DNA from 3 places in the Aminipila terrae genome. Region 1 is predicted to be linked to each of the others. Evidence: predicted binding sites of a transcription regulator. Region 1 holds the regulator's gene; each other region holds the start of a gene.

Evidence for each region. The regulator LexA, encoded in region 1, represses DNA repair genes until DNA is damaged. The targets are predictions, from matches to a motif close to AGAACANNTGTTCT.
Region 2: yneA (cell division suppressor protein YneA) is a predicted target of LexA. The motif match lies at 2,522-2,535, and genes of this name have one in related genera.
Region 3: Ami3637_RS08395 (putative DNA modification/repair radical SAM protein) is a predicted target of LexA. The motif match lies at 3,831-3,844, and genes of this name have one in related genera.

The regions. Positions count from the first base shown of each region.
Region 1 is NZ_CP047591.1:2,854,905-2,860,069, forward strand. It holds gene Ami3637_RS13715 (vWA domain-containing protein) at 1-1,077, shown strand, start outside; gene lexA (transcriptional repressor LexA) at 1,285-1,953, shown strand; ribosomal protein L20 leader region at 2,006-2,128, shown strand; gene infC (translation initiation factor IF-3) at 2,083-2,658, shown strand; gene rpmI (50S ribosomal protein L35) at 2,703-2,903, shown strand; gene rplT (50S ribosomal protein L20) at 2,922-3,278, shown strand; gene Ami3637_RS13740 (sigma-E processing peptidase SpoIIGA) at 3,378-4,202, shown strand; gene sigE (RNA polymerase sporulation sigma factor SigE) at 4,202-4,927, shown strand; gene Ami3637_RS13750 (ANTAR domain-containing response regulator) at 4,994-5,165, opposite strand, start outside.
Region 2 is NZ_CP047591.1:3,376,703-3,381,867, forward strand. It holds gene Ami3637_RS16305 (Ig-like domain-containing protein) at 1-1,965, opposite strand, end outside; gene yneA (cell division suppressor protein YneA) at 2,187-2,501, opposite strand; gene Ami3637_RS16315 (VOC family protein) at 2,654-3,076, opposite strand; gene Ami3637_RS16320 (TVP38/TMEM64 family protein) at 3,119-3,859, opposite strand; gene Ami3637_RS16325 (methionine gamma-lyase family protein) at 3,877-5,165, opposite strand, start outside.
Region 3 is NZ_CP047591.1:1,756,549-1,761,713, forward strand. It holds gene Ami3637_RS08385 (alanine/glycine:cation symporter family protein) at 1-1,521, shown strand, start outside; gene Ami3637_RS08390 (TIGR03915 family putative DNA repair protein) at 1,576-2,307, opposite strand; gene Ami3637_RS08395 (putative DNA modification/repair radical SAM protein) at 2,288-3,793, opposite strand; gene Ami3637_RS08400 (patatin-like phospholipase family protein) at 3,936-4,907, shown strand; gene pyk (pyruvate kinase) at 4,976-5,165, shown strand, end outside.

The sequences.
Region 1 (5,165 bases):
TTTTACCATCTGTGCAGAAGTGTTTTGATAAAAAGTGAAGCAGATTATGACAAATTTGATGCAGTTTTCGCAGAGTATTTTAAGGGCATTGAAAGCCCAGAGGAATTGCCAGAAGAATTCTGGAGGTGGCTTCATGAAGATACAAGAGAACGGGACCTGAATGACAGGCCTGTGCCAGAGGAAGCTTTAATGGAGCTTGAAGAACTGTTAAAAAGATTCCAGGAAAGAATTCAAGAGCAAAAAGAACAGCACAATGGTGGAAACTATTGGATTGGCACTGGCGGAACCTCCCGAATGGGGCATGGAGGGTATAATAACCAGGGAATCCGCACTGGAGGCACAGGCCGGCACAAGTCCGCAGTGCAAGTGGCTGGAGAACGGAATTTTAAAGATTTCAGGCAGGATAACATTTTAGACATCAGACAGTTTCAGATGGCATTCAGAAAGCTGAGGCAGTTTTCTGCCCGGGTAGAAGGTGCTAAAACGGAACTAGATGTAGACGGAACTATTGACGAGACCTGTCATAATGCGGGAAGGTTGAAGCTGGTATTTGATAAACCAAGAAAGAACACAATAAAACTGTTACTGCTCTTTGATTCGGATGGTTCTATGATGCCTTACGGAAGATTGTGCAACAGGCTGTTTCAGGCGGTAAGTAAATCCAGTCATTTTAAGGATTTAAAAGTGTATTATTTTCATAACTGTATATATGATCAGCTCTATACTACGCCATACTGCCGAAAAGGAGAATGGGTAAATACTGACTGGGTTCTTGCTAATCTGGACAGTGAGTATAAAGTAATTCTTGTAGGTGATGGGACAATGGCGCCCTCTGAATTGTTACGGCCTGGTGGAAATTCAGTTTTTAGCCTGTATAATGAGGAACCTGGTATAGAGTGGTTAAAGAAATTTAAAAGGCGCTATAAGAAACAGATTTGGTTGAATCCAATACAAAAGGAAGATTGGGAATTTGTATATGGGAGTTATACCCTTGGAATCATAAAAGAGGTTTTTCCTATGTTTGAACTTACTATAGATGGTCTTGAAGAAGGAATCAGAAGACTTTTAGTAAGGTAGAAGAAATTTTTCACATTTTAAAATTGGAGCAATATAATGCTGCTTTGGTGCATCGCTATATTGCTTTTTATTTTATTGACTATTTACAAGATATAGAACATAATTTCAGAACACATGTTTACAGAACACAATATCTGTGCTATACTACATAAAGAATTGGTCTGAAGTTTATTGAAACTTAAATTTATAAATAATGGAGGCGGAAATATGGAACAGCTAAAAGAGAGAGAACAGCGAATACTTGAGTATATGAAAAAAGAAATCAGTCAAAAAGGATATCCACCTACAGTAAGAGAAATCTGCTCCGCCTTGAATATTAAATCAACGTCTACAGTTCACAAGGATATTGAAAACCTGGAGCTGAAAGGCTTCCTAAAAAAAGACCCATCTAAGCCCCGTGCATTGATGATAGTAGATTCGGAGTCAAGTGAAAAAATCAAATCGGATAATCATGAAATAAAAGATACAGTTTACCATGATACAGAAAGAATTGATGTTATTGATATACCGGTAGTGGGAAGGATAGCAGCAGGTACCCCCATACTGGCAGAACAAAATATCGAAGAGTCCTTTCCAATCCCCTCCAGATTTGCAGGCAAAGGCACCAATTTCATGCTGACAGTAAAGGGTGAAAGTATGATAGAAGCAGGTATTTTTGACGGAGATTATATATTGGTTGAGCAGCAAAATACTGCGAAAAATGGAGAAATCGTAGTAGCCATGATAGATGGATTTGAGAGTGAAGCCACTGTTAAAACTTTTTATAAAGAAACAGATCATATCAGGCTGCAGCCAGAGAACTCCAGTATGAGTCCTATTATTGTCAAGGAAGTGAAGATATTGGGCAAAGTAAAAGGTGTATTTCGATATTTTTAATATATTCAATTATTTTCTTGACATAGTTAAGGATAAATGGTATAGTGTTTTAGTAATAAAGAAGAAGTTATCCGCTTCTCACCTTATTGGTCTGGCTGATAGGGTTAATAAAACAACTGTAACACTTATGTGTTTTGTGGAGCGGGTACTGTAGTATCCGCTTATTTTATTTGCAGGAGGTGCAAGAACATTAGCAAGGAAAATCTGATCAACGAAGAAATTCGTGACAAGGAATTAAGAGTTATCGACAATGATGGAACGCAGCTTGGAATTATAAGTCTTGAAGAAGCCTTAGCGTTAGCTAATGAAAAAAAGCTTGACTTAGTAAATATTTCACCAAATGCTAACCCGCCAGTTTGTAAGATTCTTGATTACGGTAAGTACCGTTATGAACTTCAAAAAAGAGAAAAGGAAGCAAAGAAGAAGCAGAAGATTACTTCAGTAAAAGAAATTCGTTTAAGTACATTTATTGAGGTGCATGACATTCAGGTTAAAGCTAATACTGCGATAAAGTTCCTTAAGGACGGAGACAGGGTTAAAGTCAGTTTGAGGTTTAAAGGAAGAGAAAAGGATTATGCAAGCAAGGGTTTAGATGTTATGAACCGGTTTGCGGATTCAGTGGCTTCTGTAGGTACAATTGAGAAAAAGCCTGAGTTTGAAGGCAGAAGTTTGATTATGATTGTTGCACCTAAAACAGATAAATAGATAGTAGATAACAGAAATAAATTTTACGTAGGAGGAACATTACCATGGCTAAAAATAAGATGAAATCTCATAGAGGCGCAAGCAAGAGATTTAAATTAACAGGTACAGGAAAAGTAAAGAGAAATAAGGCATACAAGAGCCATATTCTTACTAAGAAATGTGCAAAGAGAAAAAGAGGATTAAGAAAGGCAACTCTTCTTGGTAGCGCAGATCACAAGAGAATTAAAGCTGTATTAGATAAATAGTATTAGGAGGTTTGAATAATGGCAAGAGTAAAAAAGGGCGTTAATGCTCATAAAAGACATAAGAAAATATTAAAGTTAGCAAGAGGTTTCTACGGACAGAAGAGCAAGGTATTTAGAGCTGCAAATCCTGCAGTTATGCGTTCACTTCGTTCTGCATATATTGGAAGAAAGAACAAAAAGAGAGAATACAGAAGACTTTGGATCGCAAGAATCAATGCTGGTGCAAGAATGAATGATATTTCATACAGCAGATTAATGGACGGTCTGAAGAAGTCAGGTGTTGAAATCAACAGAAAAATGCTTTCTGAAATGGCTATCTATGACGCAGCTGCATTTACACAGTTATGTGACACTGCAAAGAAGGCAGTAAAATAATTAAAATTAAATTTATTATTCGACATTTGAATATGACAATTTTTCCCCTTTGTGAGGTCTATAATCATTTATGATATAGCTTGCAAGGGGGTTTTTTATGTGGAGATATACGGAGAATACTTATTTGCCGAGAACTTTCTTATGGGAATTCTTATTTTATACTTATCAAGTAAAATAGCTAACTTACCAACTAGTAAGAAGAGGTTAATTGCAGGAGGCATGCTATGTGGTGTCTTTTCCTTTATAATATTTGTCCAAAACATAGGTATCCTGTTAGGAATCTTAGTTAAAGTTTTGTTTTCGCTGCTTTTGGCTTATGTAGCATTTGACAGGAAGATATTTAAAGGAACAATACTTATATATATCGTATCGGCTTTCATGGGTGGAATGACCATTATAATATTGTACATAATCAGAATAAGAGGAATGACTAATAATGCAGTTCTTTATGTAGGGGATATAACCTATATGAATGTTGTTTTTGGTGCAGTAGTATCGTACATCATTATCATGGCATTTTCTAAAATTATTACGGCAAAACAACTTAAAGAACGAATATTTACTGATATTACAATAGAAATAGAGGGACATACCGTAACCCATAGAGCACTTATTGATTCCGGAAATTTTCTGAAAGAGCCGTTATCAGGGAAAGCAGTTGCTATTATCAGCAAGTCTGCGGCAGCAAAGCTTAAAAGTATGGAAAACATTGATTTCAGTAAAAGATATTGCTTAGTACCGTATAACAGCATTGGCATGAAAAACGGAATTTTGGAGGGATACAGAGTGGATAATGCATATGTAAACAACAAAGCTCTGGGGAGTATTATAGTAGCTGTATATAATATGGAATTTTGTAAGCTGGGAGAAGAAGAATATCAGATGCTGTTAAGTAAAGACTTTTTATTGGGAGGAGTAGCATAATGAACTGGAATATAAAACAATGGGTGTTAGAACAAATTTCGACACTGATTAAAAGACTGAGTATCACTAAGTCGGACGAAATTTTCTATATTGGAGGGACTGAGGTATTACCGCCACCACTCAACAGTGATGAAGAGAAGAACCTGTTGGAAGAGTTTTCTAAGGGCAGTGAGGATGCAAGAGCCATACTGATTGAAAGAAATTTAAGATTAGTGGTTTATATAGCAAAGAAATTTGAAGGGTCCAAGATAAATATTGAAGATCTCATATCAATTGGCACAATTGGTCTGATAAAAGCTGTTAATACATTTAACGCTGATAAAAATATAAAGCTGGCTACATATGCTTCAAGATGCATCGAAAATGAAATACTGATGTATATCAGAAGGAATAATAAAATAAAAAGTGAAGTATCCTTTGATGAACCTTTAAATGTGGACTGGGATGGAAACGAATTACTTTTATCCGATATTTTAGGAACAGAGAATGATGTAGTATATGGACATATAGAAGAGGAAGTTAACCGTAAGCTTTTAATATATGCACTGAAAAAGTTAAATAACAGGGAGAAACAGATTATGGAAATGAGGTTTGGGCTGATTAGCGGCAGGGAAATGACCCAGAAAGAAGTAGCTGATAAAATGGGAATTTCCCAATCCTATATATCCAGGCTTGAAAAAAAGATAATTAACAGGCTGAGAAGGGAAATAAAGAAATTAGGTTAAATATGAATTTCGCATAAAGTCATAAAGGTGATTAATCATACATAAAGTGCCTTTATGACTTTCCTTTTAATGTTCATACATTTTTAAAATTTTTTCGGCTATTTTTTTCTTTGACATTCGTCTTTCCATTGCCTGCTGTTCAATGTATTTGTGGGCCTGGCCTTCGGTCATATTAAGATATTGGATTAAAACCCATTTTGCTCTGTTTACCAGTTTCATCTGGACAATTTTATCCTGA
Region 2 (5,165 bases), 520 kb from region 1:
AAGTCTCCAAGTAATAGTATGATCAACATAGTTATATCCAACTGCACAGTCCTTATCTAAAATACAGCTATAATGTTTTTCTGTTGCAGAAGCGGATAAAGGGGAATTGCCATCACCATCACCATAATATAAATAAGCCGTATTCTTTAGGATATATTCAGTGCTTTTGCTGTTTACTCCATAGGCTGTTTTATCGGTTACCTTTGTGTTTAAAGTAACTTCTTGTTTTTCCTCTATGTCTCCTAAATAAATTTCCACAATTTGGGCTTCTACTGTAGAATTTAGTTGTATGGTTTTAATTCTATACTGACCTTTTTGAGAGAATTCAGCGTTTTCACTAATTTTTATTCCTTCAGAACCATCTATTTTTAATGTTTCGGCTATATACTTTTGATTGAGCGTTATAGCATTGCCTTTATATTTGTCAAATTTTGAGGCATTCGGTGCGCTATTTATTTTGCTTACTTCATTCTTGTTATAAGCAAACAATTCAACTACTGTAGCATTCTTAATTTCTTTTTGAGCTGAGTTGATTGTTATCTGCCACGGCATTTCATTCTCTTTAAAGTCATATTTGCCAATGGCACTTTTAGTTATGAATCCACTTGTTATATCAACTTGTCCCTGGGTATCTACTGGGCTTAATACTGTTGAACCATCATTTCCTCCAGTGATACTAGAGCCTTTATCGTTCCACGTAATAGTTGCCTTATTTGTAACTTTTGCTTTAATTGTGTTATCTAACTTTGTATTAAGCTTAATTACAACCTGTTTATCTTTATCTCCTAAATGAATTTTTACAGTCTGTCCATTTAAAGTATAATACTGTGGTTTCGTAACATCATTGGTTAATTTATTTTTTTCAATTATAATGTCTCCCAATGTCATTTCTGGAGCAAGCTCATCTGTTACAACCACATTTTTCAGTGTTGCCTTACTAGAATTTACTGTTATTGTCCAGTCAACAGAATGATTTGACACGATATATGTACCTGACTTTGAAATCAATTGAGGTTTTACTTTAACAGTAGCAGCTGCACTGGTTGTGGTATCCGGATCTGTCAGACTTACATTGTTGGTAATAGTCATATCCTTGTTATTATTTTGGGCTACGTCTTTTATTTTTGTCTTATATGTTATAGTCTGAATCCCCTTTACATCCTTATCAAAGGTATATTCTATCGTTCCTTGGGCTTCATCTATTTTTAAATTATCTTTATTTAAAGCAGAAGGCTTTATTTCAAAAGAATCTTTAACATAAGATGTATTGGAAGGTAACGTATCCTTTAAAACGTACCCCTCATACTTCTTATCTTCTTTACTTGGAGTAGCCGTTATAGTCCATGTAATTTCTTCATTTGCTATATCTGGATTTCCCGATTTCTTCAGTGAAATAACTCCTTTATCAGGATCCTTAACTAAAATAGTAAAATCATTTCCTAAAATAGTAACTACAACCTTATCTTCAGATGTTTCAACCTTTGTTTTATCAAAAGAAAGTCCTGCTGAAAACCATCCTGCTCTTCCTGAATATTCTTCATTCTGAGCAGAGTCTGCAAAAGTTAAAATAGCTTTACTGCCAGAAACCGTTACATTTCCTAAAAGGACTTCTCCATCTCCTACTTTCATATAAATCTCTGTTTCATGCAGATTAGAAAATCTTAAGTAATCTGGCAATTCCACCTGCATATAATCTCCTGCTTTTAAGATTAAGGTATCTGGTATGCTGAAATCTACCTTCATTGTCATATCCTTCGTTGGGTCAATGGTATCCCCTTCCTCAACCTTAGCATTGTTATTGGTTATTTGAACCTTCATTTGGATGTCCTTAGTAACATCATTTCCCTCTATGCGTTCTACATTCAAATTGCTTATACTTCCTGCAAATGCTGCCGTAGGCATTCCCATAAGTATCATCAATACGATTAGTAAAAAGCTTATTCTAACTTTTAAATCTCTTTTCATGCATAATCTCCTTGTCTTATCTAAACTATTTATACACATCTAATTTTTATATACCAAATTTATTACTTGCATATATTAACAATTTTTAGTCACAAAACAGTCACAAAACAAATTTTAACAGTAGATAAAATAAAAACGGTGATATCATAGTAGTCAACTATAATAACACCGTTATTAAATACCATGTTTACCCACAGACTTATTGTCAACGGATATAATATTTATTTGGAATAATCAGGAATAAGTATTGTCTGTCCCGGATAAATGTTATCCGCAGTAATATTGTTCAAACTGCATATGTCATATACAGTTTTTCGGGGGTCAGTATGGCCTGGCCCATATTCACACGCAATGTTCCAAAGTGAGTCTCCAGATTGTATCTCAATTTCTATTGGATTTGTTTTTGTTAAACTGCTGACATTATTCAGGCCAAAAGCAGTGTTTGCCATAAACATAATCAAAATAAGTGCTATGGTTATTGATGTAGTGAATCTGAACTTGGATTTAATTCTATATGACTTTTTTCTGTTTGTCATTTTTATTCCCCCCATACTTAAGAACTTTTGTTCGTATTTTTATAATATACGAATATATGTTCTTTGTCAATAATTTTATAAACATTTGTTCTTAAAATATTAAGGTAAAAAAATATCCTCAGGGTTTTCATATAACCTTGAGGATTTAATCATTATTTTATGCGTTTAAACATAGGATGATTTTCTTTAAACTGTACCAGATCCCACAGATTTCCGTATAAATCTTTAAATACAGCTACTATACCATAGTCCTGCTCTTTAGGAGGTCTTACAAATTCTATTCCTAGGCCCTTCATTTCATTATAGTCTCTCCAGAAATCATCCGTTCCCAGGAACAGAAATACTCTTCCCCCTGACTGGTTTCCAACAAAAGGCTCCTGTTCTGATTTGGAGGCCCGGGCAAGTAATATAGTCGTTCCCAAAGATCCTGGAGGAGATACCACTACCCATCTCTTATCTTGTTCCTTCTGGTAAGTATCTTCTATCAAAGTAAAATGAAGCTTTTTTGTATAAAACTCTATTGCTTCATCATAATCCCTGACAACCAAAGCAATATGAACAATTGACTGTACCATAAATCCTCCTTTTAGTTCAAATACCTCTTTAACCTGTGATTTTTACATGTGAACGAGTTTTTCATACCATTTATCCATCATTAAAGTAAGTTTTTCATGATGCTTGGCACCCCATATAAATAAAATAGCCATAACCACTGTAAGGATGACAATTCCAACATAGCTGCCTTTGTTAAACATGCTTCCAATCATAATAGAAGCCATCATTGCAGGGGTTCTGCCAACCAGACTGATTATGAGAAAAACCTTCAGCTTCATTTCCGATACACCTGCAGCATAAGTGAACAGATCTTTTGGAAGACCCGGAATTAAAAATATTACAAATACCAATATAAACGCACGTTTACTATTTAATTTATCTACAAATTTTGTAACTTTCTTTTCATCAAATAAAAGGCGAATCGCATCTTTCCCCAGAAACCTGGCCAGATAAAAAGCAAATATGGTTCCAAGAGCAGTTCCAATAATGGAATATAAATAGCCAAGCCAGAAAGTATATGCATATCCTGCAGCAAACTGCATAGCCTGTCCAGGTATAATACATATGACAATCTGAAGAATTTGTATCCCAATATAGGCGAATACACTGGCAGTTTTATACTTCAGTAAATAAGCATTTACAGTGTCTAAACTTTTGAACTGACTTATAAATGCTCTTTCATAAATCATAATATATAAAGGAATTCCAACTATGACTATAATTAGCAATAGAAACTTTATAATCGTAATCATACGCTTGACTCTAATTCTTACCTTATTCTTATTTTCAGAAATAGACTTCATAGTCAGAATCTCCCCTGCTAGATATTTTTCAGTAAGTTTTTTTCATAGAGAGCCTGAAGTGCTTTAATAACACCAAACTTGGAATGTTCATAAGTCAGACCACCCTGGAAATAAATAATATACGGCTCCCTTAATGGTCCATCTGCACTTAATTCTATCGAAGAGCCCTGAACAAAGGCTCCTGCAGCCATTATTACATCACTGTCATACCCTGGCATAGCCCAGGGAACAGGTTTTACATGGGAATCTATTGGTGCTGCTGACTGAATACCTTCTGCAAAAGCGCACATAGCTTCGGGATTATTCAGTTTAACTGCTTCTATGATATCGCTTCTTTTTTCTGAAGCTTTCGGGCACACTTCATATCCCAGGCTGTCGAAGGCCTGAGCGCAAAGAATTGCACCTTTAACTGCTGCATTTACGGCTTTAGGGGCAAGGAACAATCCCTGAAACATGGTTCTTGTCTGTCCAAACATAAGGCCGCATTCTCCGCCAATTCCAGGCGAAGTCATTCGATAGGATATATTTTCAACCAGATCTGCTCTGCCAGTAATGTATCCCCCAGCTAGAGCCAAACCTCCTCCCGGATTTTTAATGAGAGACCCTGCTATTATATCTGCACCCACCTCTGTAGGTTCTTTCGTGTCCAGAAATTCTCCATAACAATTGTCCACCATGCAGACGATGTTGGGATTAATACCATGAACAAAAGATGCCCATTCCTCAATTTCTGCAATGGTGATAGCTTTTCTCCATCCATAGCCGGTAGCTCTTTGAACCGTTATTATTCTGGTCTTCTCTGTAATAACTTTTTTCAGAGCTTCCAGATCAATATTCCCTTCAGATGTTAATTCCACCTGATTATAGGTGATACCAAACTCTTTTAAAGAACCTTTTCCTTCGCCTCTCAGGCCAATTACTTCTTCCAGAGTATCGTAAGGAGCACCTGTACAATAAATTAGTTCATCTCCAGGCCTTAAAATACCAGTTAAAGTTAGTGTAAGCGCATGAGTACCATTTACAATAATGGGTCTGACTAAAGCTGCTTGTGTTTTAAAAATATCACAATATACTTTTTCTATGGCTTCTCTGCCCGGATCGTCATATCCATAGCCAGTATTCCAGCTGAAATGCATATCACTGATTTTATTTTTCTGAAATGCCTCTAAAACTTTATATTGATTAAACGCCATGATATCATCAAGCTCTGTGAATAAATCTGATACTGCATTCTCTGATTCATCAATAATTTTTATAACTTCAGGTGCAATTCCCATTTTCTTTGTCAATAATTCATATGTATTTT
Region 3 (5,165 bases), 1.1 Mb from region 1:
AACTTTGAATGGTATGCTCAGATTCCGGTATTGGGCAATTTTGCTCTTTCAATACTAATACTGGCTGGAGCAGGAATATATTTCACTATCAAGACTAGATTCGTACAGGTAAAAAGATTTTCAAGAAGTATTAAAATTGTTGCCAACAGGCAGGCTACAGAAACCGGAATATCTCCTTTTGCAGCATTTATGCTAAGCTCTGCCATGCGTGTTGGACCAGGAAATATTATGGGTGTTACAGGAGCTGTTTCAGTAGGAGGACCAGGTGCAATATTCTGGATGTATGTAATGGCATTGTTCGGAATGGCAACCGGATTTACTGAAGCTGTTCTAGCCCAATTGTTTAAGGAAAAAAAGGGAGATGAGTATGTAGGTGGACTGCCGTTTTATGGAATGAAAATCATAGGCAATAAAAAATGGGTTGGAATTGTGCTGGCTCTTTTATTTATCATCTATGCCCTATTTAATGTTCCAAGTCAGACATTCCATCTGTTTACAGCATTAGGCTCAGTAGCTAACACCTTAGGAAATACAACTTATGATCGAACATCACCAGTATATTATGCCATTGGTATTGTTCTTATTGTTGCTATAGCAGCGCTTGTACTGGGTGGAATGAAACGTGTAACAAAGTTCACAGATATTTGTGTTCCTGTTATGGCTGTTGTATACTGCGGTATCGTTTTTATCCTTATTATCGTTAATTATCGTAGCATCCCTTATTTCTTCTCTGCAGTAATCGGAGGAGCATTTTCACCTGAAGCTATTTTCGGTGGACTTTTCGGAGTTGCTTTGCAGCAAGGAATAAAAAGAGGACTTATGGCAAATGAAGCCGGTCAAGGTACAATAACCATGGCTGCTTCTGCTGCAAGCAACAAGCATCCAATTGATCAGGGTTTAGTACAATCCATGGGCGTATTCTTTGATACCTTTATTATCTGTTCTATGGCTGGGTTTGTTGTGGTAATGGCCCATGTATGGACAGGAGATACAGGGGTTGCATGGGATGCAATCAGAGATGACAAGCTGGGAGTATATATGCTTTCTGCCCAGACTCTGGCTCCTGGCGTGGCCATGGACTCTGCTGTAAAAGTAATATTATCAATATGTTATGCACTCTTTGCTTTTACTACACTAATCGGTATGATTATCTTTGCGGAAATTAGTGCAAATATGATTTCTAAAGATAAAAAGTTTATTATGGGAATCAGACTTCTGGGTTCATTGTTCTTTGTGCCTTTTGGTGTTCTTACCGTGCTGGCAAATCTTCAGCTGGGAAACATCTGGTATCTGGTAGACTTAATGAATATATTCCTGGTATTTATTAATGTACCTATTATTCTTAAGGGTAGTAAATACGTATTCAAAGCCCTGGAACATTACAATAGAACAGATGGAAAGGAAGGCTTTGTATCTGCAAGAGATATAGGTTTGGAGACCTCATACTGGACTGAAGAGGCACAACTTGCAAGAGATCAATTTCACAGTAAGCAGGAAGAGTCACGTAAGTCGGTAAGTTAAATTGCTAGTAAAATCACTAAATATAAATAAGGCTGGTTGTTAAACCAGCCTTATTTATATTTCTGTAAGATGTTTCCAATAACGGACTGGCATAAAATTTTTCTGACATTTAGGGTTAGTACGTTCTTTAATGGCAATAGTCTCAAAATATTTTTTCCAAAGAGCACGGTATTCTTTTTCATTTTGTGATATATGGGGCAGATTTTTTTCAGTAAAATCTGTAATGTACCATTCTCCTCCCTGAGCTACCAGAGCTTTACCACGTCGCTTGTCATGAATGATAAAGGGTTCATTTTTATATCGATCCGTGAAATGATCTGCCAGAAATTCCAGAATATCATGGTCTGGTTCTAAAACAGCATAAAGAACTTCTCCTTCCAGCACTGAAAACCGTAGCAAACCTAAAATCCGGTGAACTTCCGCTGTAACTTTCTTTTCAGCTTTTTCTACGGGAGAAACATAAGGGTTACCATGAAGCAGGCGGATTTTAGAACCTTGTTTAAATCCTAAGCGGATGTAATTTAAAAGCAGCATTTCACGGTTAATCACTGTGGACAGAAAAACCCGGTATATACGTTGTAAATCGTAAGGTGATATTTTTTGCCCAATTGCGTCATAAACTTTAGCCGCTTTGTCTCCCTGGGTTTTAATCTCTACAAACGTATTCAAAATACTGGGCTGATAATTATCGAAAGTAAAAATGCCGGCTGCTTTTTCTTCATAATAGTGATAGTAAATGCAGGTCAGGAAACCTTCAAAACTACCATCATATAAGTAATCCACCATTTGATTCCAGGCTCCTTTTCGATTTAGACTGTTGAGGTGCACCTAAGCTGAATGCCCCGGGCGAAAACATTGAAATCTGAGTTTCATCGTTAATAGGCAATAAACGACTTTTTATTCTGCAGGGTTCTAATATTTTCCCTTTTATATATTCTGGCATCAGATCTTTTTCGCCATAATACTTGCCAGAACAGGTCAAAAAGAATTTGGCCCTTTTTAATACTACCCCCATTTTTTTTAAATCATCATACTTCACCGCGGCAACTTTCCTCTGTCTTACTATACGAAGCGCGGATACTGTACCCACACCAGGTATGCGTAAAAGTTCCTCCATAGATGCTTTATTTATTTCAATGGGGAAAAGGTTTATATTTCTTAAGGCCCATGTAATCTTTGGATCTAAATCCAGATCAAGGTTTGGTTCTTCCTTGGTGAACATTTCATCCGCAGTAAAACCATAGAACCGTAAAAGCCAGTCTGCCTGATAAAGTCGATGTTCACGGATTAAAGGAGGAGCAGTAAAGACGGAAGGTAACAAGGGTGAATCAGTGACCGGAATATAAGCACTAAAATATACTCGCTTCATTTTAAAAGAGCGGTATAAACTTTCAGAGGTTTTTACAATCTGACTGTCAGTTTCTGTTCCTGCTCCAATTATCATTTGTGTAGTCTGGCCTGCAGGTGCAAATTTCTCTTTATATTTATATCTTGCTTCCCGAATCAAAGCATTGCCAGCGGGGCTTCCCATCTGATACAGGCTGCCATCACCTATATCAGCATTTGCACCTTCTGGCTGTATCAGTTCTCTACCTTCCGGATTCAAATAATTTAATGGGTTATTCAGATTCTGTCCTTTAAACATAGTTCCCGGTCCTTTAAGAGATTTTTGCTCAATCAAAGTATTGGTTATCTGTTTCATCGGGGCAAAAATTGCTCTTGCTTTTTTCTGAGGAGCGAGCCTTTGGAGACTTTCTTCAGTTGGAAGTTCGATATTTACACTTAATCTGTCAGCAACCATACCTATGGCATGAGTTAGCTCCTGGGATACGCCGGGAATAATCTTAGCATGAATATATCCAGCAAAACCATATTCATATCTTAAGATAGATAAACAATGTAATATTCTTTCAGCGGTATAATCAGGAGAGACTTCAACGGCTGAACTTAAAAATAGCCCCTCTATATAGTTACGTCTGTAAAATTCCATGGTCAGTTCTGCAAGTTCAGCAGGTTCAAAGCTGGCTCGTTCCACATCAACGCTTCTGCGATTTACGCAATATTGGCAATCGTAAACACATTTATTTGTAAAAAGCACTTTTAGCAGTGAAATGCATCGACCGTCTGCGGACCAGGAATGGCAGATGCCTGCACAAGATGCATTTCCCATTCGCCCCACATTTTTTCGCTCCACGCCACTTGTAGAACAGGAGACATCATATTTTGCACTGTCAGCTAAAATCTTTAATTTATCCATTAAGGAACTATCCATGGTCTTCCTCCTGATTTAGAAAAGTAGTTCAAAAAGTAGAACTTTTGTTCTAGTATACCACAATGAGAACTTATGTTCAAATAATAAATTGTGGCAAATCTGCATAAGATAAGAGAAATTTATGGTATAAAGGGAGGAATCCATGCTAGAAGGTAAAACCGCATTGGTGTTAGGCGGCGGTGGTTCAAAAGGTGCATATGAAATTGGAGTCTGGCAGGCGTTAAATGAACTGGGAATACAAATTGATATTGTTACAGGAACATCCATAGGTGCAGTGAATGGAGCACTGGTAGCGCAAAATGATTTTGAAATCGCAAAGAAAAGCTGGAGTGAAATAAAAGAAAGCACTATAACTGAGCTTACAGAAAAAGAAGAACTCCGAAGGATTTTAGAAGAAAACCTGAAGGAAGGGGAAATTCGTCAAAGTGTGACGGAATATGGTATAGTGACCGTAGAATTCCCAAGCTTCAAATCCCACTGCATTTTTATAGAGGAGATCCCCAGAGGTCAGTTAATTGATTATATTTTAGCCAGTGCAGCATGTTTCCCTATCATAAGCCCATATGAAATTAATGATAAAAAGTTTATAGACGGGGCATATTTTGATAATATACCAGTTGAAATGGCACTTAAAAGAGGTGCAGTAAATGTTATAGCAGTGGATTTGGATACAATAGGAATAGAAAGGAAGGATGCCTTAAAAGAAGCAGGTTTTTTAAAAATGATTTCCTGCAAATGGCCCTTAGGTAGCTGCCTTGACTTTGATCCCCAAAATACAAAGAGGATAATTCGATTGGGCTATCTTGATACCATGAAAAGCTTTAATGTATTTTCTGGTGAAAAATATACTTTTGTGAAAGGCGAATTCACAAAGCGACGACTTATGGAAGCTGATGCGGCATCCTGTGTTTTTGAACTGGATCCCACTATTGTTTACAGTAAGGAGGTTCTTCATAAATATTTATTGGAGGCTGTTAAAGAAGATAAAAGAAAAACCTGGACGGAAGATTTTAAGATAAAGATAAAGAAGGTATTTACCAATAATCCAGCAACATTACTGGAAGAGGAGATTTTAGCCAAAAGGTATATGGTAAAAAACGGATTGCTATGGTAAACTACGTATATACCAAAAAATAAAAACAAGATATATTTATAATATAAGTAAAGGAATGGTGATAATCTATGAGAAAAACAAAAATAGTTTGCACGCTTGGGCCTTCAACCATGGAAGACGATATATTGAGAAATTTAATGATTGAAGGTATGAACGTTGCACGGTTAAACTTCTCTCACGGTGATCACGAGCAGCATGCAAAAAACCTACAGAGGATCAGACAAATGCGGGATGAGTTAAGCCTTCCTATTGCTACAA